DNA from 2 places in the Acetobacter senegalensis genome. Region 1 is predicted to be linked to the other one. Evidence: riboswitches for the same ligand, from Rfam matches in the RefSeq annotation. Region 1 holds a riboswitch; the other holds the start of a gene.
What was found. Region 1 has a riboswitch for cobalamin ahead of ASN_RS14470 (TonB-dependent receptor). Riboswitches for the same ligand answer to the same signal wherever they lie in the genome.

Region 2: linked by a shared signal. The riboswitch ahead of ASN_RS11495 (TonB-dependent receptor plug domain-containing protein) and the one ahead of ASN_RS14470 (TonB-dependent receptor) in region 1 are both predicted to bind cobalamin.

Annotation. Positions count from the first base shown of each region.
Region 1 is NZ_LN606600.1:3,109,563-3,114,072, forward strand. It holds gene ASN_RS14470 (TonB-dependent receptor) at 1-2,140, opposite strand, end outside; cobalamin riboswitch at 2,226-2,432, opposite strand; partial or broken gene ASN_RS14475 (hypothetical protein) at 2,806-2,993, opposite strand; gene ASN_RS14480 (helix-turn-helix transcriptional regulator) at 3,415-4,413, opposite strand.
Region 2 is NZ_LN606600.1:2,449,839-2,454,348, forward strand. It holds gene ASN_RS11480 (adenosine deaminase family protein) at 1-754, opposite strand, end outside; partial or broken gene ASN_RS11485 (DUF6525 family protein) at 948-1,322, opposite strand; gene zigA (zinc metallochaperone GTPase ZigA) at 1,334-2,548, opposite strand; cobalamin riboswitch at 2,697-2,923, shown strand; gene ASN_RS11495 (TonB-dependent receptor plug domain-containing protein) at 3,049-4,510, shown strand, end outside.

The sequences.
Region 1 (4,510 bases):
GGCCATACACGGTCACACCCTTGTAGGTATGCCATGCGGCGAAAACATTCATGAGCGCATAATCCTTCAGGGTCAGGGTATTGGCGTAATCACCCTTGCGGGAAGAGACGTATCGCATGCCTGCGCCCAGATCGAGGGGCAGACCCTGCACACGGGACCAGATAGCCCACAGATTGGCGGTGACGGCCGGTACGTCCGGAACCTGATTACCTGACGCATCGACCGATGCGCTGGGATGGAAGGAGCCGTAACGTGAATAGGTATAGGCGACATTGCCGGAGAGGCTCCAGTGGCGATCGAGAATCAGATCGCCCTGCCATTCCAGTCCGCGCGATTTCTGCGCACCGGCCGTGGCCACCGTATCGACGCCGGTTGCGACGAGCATGCGGGTGCGTCGGATATCGTAGAATGCCAGTGTCGTCGTGAAGCGGCCATCCCACGCATTCGCCTTGATGCCGATCTCACCCTGCCTTGAATGGCTCAGACGCGTGAACTGGCCACGGTTGGCGAGGAACAGATTGGAGCCCGGCGGGTCTTCTCCTGTTGTATAGACCCCATACACGCTCACATTTTTGGTGATATCGAATACGGGACCGATACGGAAATTGTCGGGATTGTAGTGTCCCTTGAAGCTGGTGGCGGCGCTGTAACTGCCATCCTGATTGTAATTCTGCCGGTTCAGCGAAAGCCAGTCGTACCGAAATTCCCCGACAAGCCGCAGATCGTCGCGAATGGTCAGCACGTCTTCCATGAACAGCCCGGCCTGCACCATGGTCGTGGGGGATTTCTTGTAGGGATATTCCCCGGCGAAGTCTCCCAGTCCTGTCTGTTCAGGACTGGCGAGAGAAACGCTGTCGGCATAATCCGCGTTGGGAAAACCACGGTTGCGGATAAAGCGAAGATAGTAGGCATCGCCGCCGAGAATGAAGCGGTTCTTCATGCCAAAAATTGTGGAATCGAACCGGGCGTAGAGACTGTCGCCGACCTGATGCTGGTTCTGGAAAACGTAGAATCTGTCGCGTCCGATGCGGCCCGGTGCAATCGTGTTTCCACTTGCGTCTGTGCTGCCGGCAGAACTGATATAACTGAGGCTTTCGGCGTTGTTCCACAGACGTTTCGAATAGATGAAGTAGCTGCTGTTATGGATCAGGATGTTTGGTGTGGCCTGCCATTCCAGATGAAGCGTTGGCGTGGCGTTCACCGAACTCGCCTGTGCATTACGCACATTATAATAACGCCATATCGAGACTTTGGTAATGCCAAGCCCTTGTGAGGAACTGAGCAGACCGCCCACACGTCCCCCTGTCTGCGACAGATTGACCAGCGGTGTGCCGTAATAGGTGGAGAGGCGATCGGTCAGATAATCCATGCTCAGCCGAGCAGTGAATTTGTCCGTCGGCTTCCACAGAAGGGTTGTCGTGAAATCGTTCGAGTGAGGGTCAGCCCCTTTCACATAGCCATCTGAAGATGTACGACTGAAATCCGTGCGCAGAGCCAGTGTTTTAGTGATTGGCACTGAACCACCGATCCCGGCATTCCATGTATTAAAGCTGCCGTAGGACAGCAGGGCATTTGCATGCGGTGCATCGAAGGCGGGGTCACGGGTTCGCACATCTTCCGTACCGCCAACCGCACCCTGCCCATAAAGAACGGAGGATGGCCCCTTCAGGATCTGCACGCTTTCCAGATTGAAGCTGTTCTGAGGGCGGTTCACCATTGTGGTGGGACCGAAATAGATCCCGTCCCGCAGCACGAGGATCTGATTGCCGCTGAAGCCTCGCATCAGGAGCTGCGCAGGGCTTCCGGGCGAACCGCCAGATGTCACGCCGGGCGCGCTGTCTGCAGCGTCCTCGGCCTGGGCATAGCCACGCTGCATCATCAGGTCATGTGAAACGACATTGATGGTGGCGGGAGAATGCTGAATGGACAGACCCAGCTTGCCAGCGATGGCCGGAGCTGTCTTGAGCGTCGGGGTCTTGCCATAAGACGTTATCTCTTCGGGCGCGCCATTCCAGAGAGTGGACGGTTTCTTAAAGGGCTGTGCTTTTGCCTTCTTGGTTTGGACTGTTGCGGCACAAACAGACGAAACACAGCCAACACTGATAACTAATAGGCCAAAGACGCGGGGTACGGCACGCACGACAATTGCTCCGACAGGGCGTCACCGCGGTGGAAACGACCGAGCATCGTTTCGCCCCCGACACACCCCGTTCGGCAGCTCCGTCCGTGACTTTCACGCTATGGCAGGTCTCCTGGCTTGCTGGTCATCGGCAGGTTGGAGCCTTCCCGTCATCAATCGAAGATAACAGTGGCGTTTGTTCCGACAGCCTCACAGCATACAGTTGCGGGGGCAGCACCGGTATTGCACCGGTTTCCCTCTTAGCCTTCCATGTGGCAAACACACGGAAAGAACCATGGCTGGTTGTCTCTAGACAGGAAACAGCGGGTTCTTGTCAACAGAAACAACCTGTTTCCAGTTCTCGATTGTGAAAAGCAGTCTATGAATTCAGGTTCTGACACGAGAGGAAAAAGAATGGGTTTGTAACGGTTTTGTGCCGGTCAGGAAGTGATTATGCCACTCCTGCTTCGAAAGCGGGAAGGCTGCTTCCTACCTAAACTTGGTCGCGGGAAATCACGCTAGCTGTGTCCGCTATGCAGAAACGGCATCCAGCAATTTTATGCCCAGAATGTCGGCAGAAGCTGACATAGCCCTGGATGCATGAACTTTATGCTTTATGAGGGTAGGGGCCTTTATTTCAGTAGGAGGTCATGCGTGTGCCGAAAAAAGTTCATTAAAACAGCCTATTAATCTTGCTTTGCTCTCAACTTGCGGTTGCCGCAAGCTGAGAACCAATCCTGTCCCCGCACCATCTGAATTTGCGATGCGAACGCATCATGAACACCAGTCCGGAAACGGGCGGGGTTTTCGTTTGTTCGCTGCCCGACGCAACCGTCATGATGCCGACGAGATTGCCACGCACATTGATCTGTAGTTCCAGCTCTTCGCGCCGCATATTCGTCCGGTTGTCGCAGGTGCCCTCGTTGCTTGCCGTCGAGCAGCCGAGTAAGGTGCGGGAGATCATGGAGTACCCTCGCATCCATTCCATGGCGGATTGTCGTTGCCTCGAAAACGAAGCATATTTTCCTGCAAGAATTTAATGAGGTCAGACATGACTGTTCTGCGGCTGAACCACATTACTTTGGCAGTCAGAAGATGGTTGCTTGCTTCGGGACGGTTTGTCTCACACTCTGATCGACCACGGTAGACTGGCAGGCAATGCAGGAGGGCGAATGGGAGGAAACCATGCAAAATCTCAAAGGAAGGCCGAGCTTGCCAGTGCATGCTGCGCCAAAAGTGCCGTCGCTGAAGATGGTCTCGCATCCTTTTGGTCTTTGATGTGACGGAACATATAACTATGGTAAACCCGACATAGGCACCTTGGATGGGCTGATACCAAACTCTCTTTTGAAGAGTTTTGCAAAGTGCGAGCTGTTTGAATATCCAACCTGTAAAGCGACGTCTGTTACGCTTGTGGTTTGGCGCATAAGTAAAGATTTAGCCCTATCCATGCGAATTTTTTGTAAAAACCCATAGGGACCGTTCTGATAGTATTTTTGAAATCCGTCTTTTAAACGCTTTTCGGAGAGACCGACCCGTTCTGCGAGCATTTTGATTGTCCATGGCTCGGCGAGGTGGGTGGTCAGTAACGCGGCGGCTTCACGGATACATGCTTCGTAGCGACCCGCCTGGCGCCATAGTGCTGCTTCCTTGTCGCTGTCGAAAGCTTCCAGCACTTCATCCAGCAGGCACAGTGAAAAACCTTCCAGCATAAGAGAGCGTCTGCCATCTACTGCTGCCGACCGAAGTGTCCGTGCTGTAGCACCTAGCGTGAATGTGCGCGAGAGGCGCGCCATCCAACACGCGGCTTTTCCTATAACTTGGACAGGTCTGTCGTGGGATGTCGCCTTGGCAAGAAAACCGGGCATGAGCTGTTCTAGTAGATCAAAGCTCACCCTAAGTTCCAGCCCGCTGAATTTCTGGCCTGCTGTTAACCCAAAAGTTGTTTCCCCGGCTGCCAGATTACAGGCAACAATTACGTCTCCCGTCTGGTAGTTCAAACGCGGGGACGGTGCGTGATCGCTGCGATGCCGGAAAGTGCCGTAGGCGAGGCCTTCAGTAATAAGGACGATAACAAGCTGAGGGGAGGCGGAAAAAGTGCCCATGAAATCTCTGCGCGCATAGAGGTCGAACACACCTAGCTCCAGCCCCTCCCTAAGAGTGAAGGTGCGCATCCGGCCTTGTAAGGCCGCTTCCCGGCCGAGTTTGTCCACGTCCTTGTAATAGGACGGAGAAAACGCATGAGCCTGCTTCATTTGCGTGCGTGAAACACGCGATAAAATCTCTACGGACATGAGCGCTATGGCCTCAGGATTAAAAAATAATAAGAATGATTATCAATTACAGGACCGGATCGCAATGGTTTGGTTCGATCGCGGTAGCGAGAAGCGT
Region 2 (4,510 bases), 660 kb from region 1:
TCTGGTAAAGATAATGCACGGCCACCTTGCAGCCTGGGTGCGCTTGTGGCGTGCCACATTGCAACACATGCTGGGCCTGCTGTTCCATGTTGTCAGTTTCATGGCGTGCCGTGGCAACCAGTGCGGGCAGGTCTGCCTTAAGCGCCTGCATGGCGTCAGCATAATTCTCATCATGCAAGGGGTGGGCGTTTCCGCTGGCAATCATACTGCCCAGTCCGGGTGAGATCATCAGTTCTACGTAGGTGATATGATCCTGCGCGGCGCGATCAAGCGCCTCGGCCAGACTGTCTCCTGCGTGTTTGTCAGCAGCAGGCCCAAAGCCGGCGAAGGTGGCAAAGAAATGGTCATGGCCGGAGCGATCATTGGCCGTGGGCACAAAATCCCGCATGGAAAGGGCATCAATCATACGGTTTTCGGCAGCTTCATTCGCCGGAAGCGCCGTGGCAGGCCATTCTCCTTTTGCCGGGGTGGCGGCGCAGGCTCGGGGCAGGATGGTTCCCTGTTCCACCGAAATGCAAAGCCCATCCTGTGCGGCCCACTTCAGATAACTTTCCGCATAAATGGCTCCAACCAGATGGTTATGCAGGTCAGCCCCTTTGGGGAACTGGCGCATGAACACAGGTAGCCGTACGGGGTCTGATTGCAGGCTGCTGAAAATATGTGCCGTTTTCTGCTCGTCTGGTGTGGCTGCCTGACAAAGGGAAAACGGTGTTGTCAGAATGGCAGAGGCCAGAAGCAGAGCACGAACAAACATACAGGAACACCATCCGGGAAAGACGTGGTTTATCATTGCTGGGTAACAGAAATCATTCCACTCCAATATCGGATTTATACAGAAGTCAGGCCACCTTTCAAACTCATGAGGAACCGTGTTGCCCTGAGCTTGTCCTCCGGGGCTTGTTTGCGCAGAGAGATGCCTGATTTGTCGGGGTATTGGCCGGGGTATAGCGGAGAATGCTGGCAACAGCGGCATCGTGCGGCAGAGGGGTGCCATAAGAGCTATGATAGCGCGTGGCAAAGGCTTCCCGCTCCAACCGTTCGCAATAGTCCAGATACCGGATCAGTGCTCTTTCGGCTCTGCGCGTGGGGCCATGCACCCGTTTATAATGTCGCCACAGAATCAGCGCATTGACGGACCACGCATCATACGCATGTTCCCTTAGCCTCTGGCGAATGGACGGAGGCAGTTGTTCAAAAGCAGACCACTCGTCTCCCTCATGACGTTGCCAGATTTCATGACGCACCGTCCGCTCGTTTGACGGAGGGGGCTGCGGATGAGGGCGCTGGCTGGGTGTGGACAACCAAGGCTGATAAGCGGACATGCCCTTGCCCATCATGCCGCTTGACGCTTCCAGATGGGAAAAGGGTCCGGCAGGTGCGTATAGCGTTCGGGCTCAAAGCGGGGAGCGCCATCTTCCGGTATCAAGCAGTCGTCCAAAGCAGCGCGCAGGGCGCTTTCATCCATGTCCTGCGTACCAATGAACACAATTTCCTGCCGCCGGTCTCCAAACACAGGGTCCCATTTGCTCAGCACAAAGTCGCGCCACTGGTCTGTATCGGGCCACTGACTTTTGGGGATGGCTGCCCACCACAACCCGATGGCCTGATTACGCACCAATGCCCCAGCCTGCCCCAGTTCTCCTACCCAGTCAGGGCGTGTGGCCAGCCAGAAATGCCCTTTGGCCCGGACCACACCCGGCCAGTTGGCATCCAGAAAATGCTTGAATTTTGCGGGTTCGAATGGTCTGCGCGCACGGTAGACAAAACTGCGGATGCCGTATTCCTCGGTCTCTGGGGTATGGTCCTGAAAGCCGTAGAGTTCCTTGAACCAGAGCGGATGCTGGTGTGCTTTCTCATAATCAAATCGGCCTGTGTTCAGAACACGCTCAAGGGGAACCTGGCCCATGTCCGTCTCAATCACATCGGCATCAGGGTTCAGGGCCAGTACAATCTGGCGTGCCGCCTCTACCTGTTCCGGTGTGGCGGTGGAGACCTTGTTGATCACCACAACATCGGCAAATTCAATCTGTTCAACCAGCAGATCCACCAGCGCGCGATCATCTTCCTCGCCCGCTGTTTCTCCTCTGTCTTTCAGGAAATCGGTGGAAGCATAATCCTTGAGCAGGTTTACGGCGTCCACCACTGTTACCATAGTATCAAGCCTTGCGCTGTCGCTCAGGCTGTTGCCATCTTCATCCCGGAACTCAAAGGTTGCGGCAACGGGCAGGGGTTCTGCAATGCCAGTGGATTCAATCAGCAGATAATCAAATTTCCCCTCCGATGCCAGCCGATGAACCTCCTGCAAAAGATCATCCCGCAGGGTGCAGCAAATGCAGCCATTGGTCATTTCCACCAGTTTTTCATCGGTGCGGGAAAGATCGCCTCCGCCTTCTCGCACAAGATCAGCGTCAATATTCACTTCGCTCATGTCATTCACAATAACGGCCACCTTGCGGCCTTCCCGGTTGTTGAGAATGTGGTTCAGCACTGTTGTCTTTCCGGCTCCAAGAAAGCCGGAAAGAACGGTAACGGGCAGCAATGCGGGCATGGAGGGGGCTCCCTGAAGCTGGAAGAGGCGTAGTCCGCCTTATGTGTTATAGTATAACATAACATATCCTGATCGTTCAATCGTCTGCAATGTTGGTGCTGCATGGGGAAGGAAGCGCTGTTTTCTTGACACTCTGCGCGTTTTGGCGGCATCAACCCGGCTTGATGGTTCTCTCTCCGTTGGGGAGCGATGTAAAAGGGAACCGGGTGCGGTGCCGCGTTGCGTGGACATCAAGGCCCGGGCTGTCCCCGCAACTGTAAGCGGCATGCTCTGCCTACTGGCTGATAAGTCAGGCCACTGGGAGGTTCTCCTGGGAAGGCTTGGGCAGAGTGGACTACCGCAAGCCAGGAAACCTGCCATCAGCTGGGGTCGCAGACGGGAAATGCTGATCGGGGGGTGTCAGCAGGCAGACTGGACCATGGGTGTTCCTGAGAGACGGGAGCAACCAGGGTCAGGCTTTACTCTCGTGGCGACGTCTTTTTACCGCGAGGCCTTTTTCTCTGATGTTCCGCAAAACACTTCTGGTCAGTTCCAGCGTCTTCACTCTGTGGGGAGGCATCGCACTGGCGGCTGATGCACCTGTTTCAAAGCCACAGAAAGGTCTGCCTGCCAAAAAACAGATTGTGGCTGTATCGGCGTCCTCCGCCTCTCAGCCACTCTCCAGTCAGGCGGTATCGGAACTGATAACAGTCAGTGCAGCTCGCACGCCTACCCGAACGGATGATATCGGCACGGCTCTTACCATCATTACGGAAGAACAGATGCTGACCCAGCAGCGCCGCACGTTGCCAGATATTCTGGCACGTCAGCCGGGGCTGAATGTGGTGCGCTCTGGCGGGTTTGGGGCGACAACGGCCATTTTTATGCGCGGCAACAATGCCAATGAGGTAAAGGTGCGGCTGGACGGCATGGACGTGAACGATGGCAGCTCCGCCAGCGGCATGTTTGATGCCGGGCAGTTTGTAACGGATGGTCTCGGTCGGATAGAAATTCTGCGTGGCCCACAAAGTGGTCTTTACGGCGCTGATGCCATGGCAGGGGTGATTGATATGACCACGGCGCAGGGGCAGGGGCGTTTCAAACCGTTTGTCCGGATAGAAGGCGGATCATATGGCACCTTCAATCAGGTGATAGGCGCGCGCGGCAGCAAAGGGCGCTTCCATTATAATGTGGAATTGTCCCACTACCGCATGGAAGGCTTCCATTCTATCCCGCGATATATTGAGCGCTATTATGGTGCCACGCAGGAGCAGCGGCACAAAGGCAACCGTAATGATAACCGGTCTGCCAATATCCGGCTTGGTTATGATGTGACCCGGAACTTTGATCTGGGCCTGACTGCACGTCTGATCCAAAGCAACTACCACACATATTCCCTGTACGATCTGCAAAGCGAGGCCTATGGCGGTGGAAATGTGCGGGAACAGAACAATATGAATCAGGCCGTGGTGCGGGGTACGGCGCATCTGGTGTCTTTCAATGGTTTTTTTGATCAGGTCATCGGTCTTGGCTACATGACCAACCGCAACCGGTGGAACGAAACGGGCCTTTATGCCACCGGGCCGGACTATTATCGCTCAAGCCGCCTCAAAATTGACTGGCATGGCACGTTTGATTTCAGAAAATACGGCACACTGCTTATTGGCGCCGAACATTTTCATGATACGTTTGATTCCAGCCATACGGCCGCTTCTGCCTATGATACCGGCTACCATACACAGGCCAGCATGGATACTACGGCAGGATATGGTCAGTATCAGGGGAACTGGAACCATATTCTGTATGGGGCAGCCAATATCCGGTATGATTCCAATTCCCGTTACGGAAATTACGTGACATGGCGGGTAGCCCCCTCCATCCATATTCCCCACACCGGCACCATCATCAAAGCCAGTGCCGGGTCAGGTTTTCACGGCCCTACACTGTATCAGCTTTTTTCCAATCAGGTGGGGTCCAGTTATT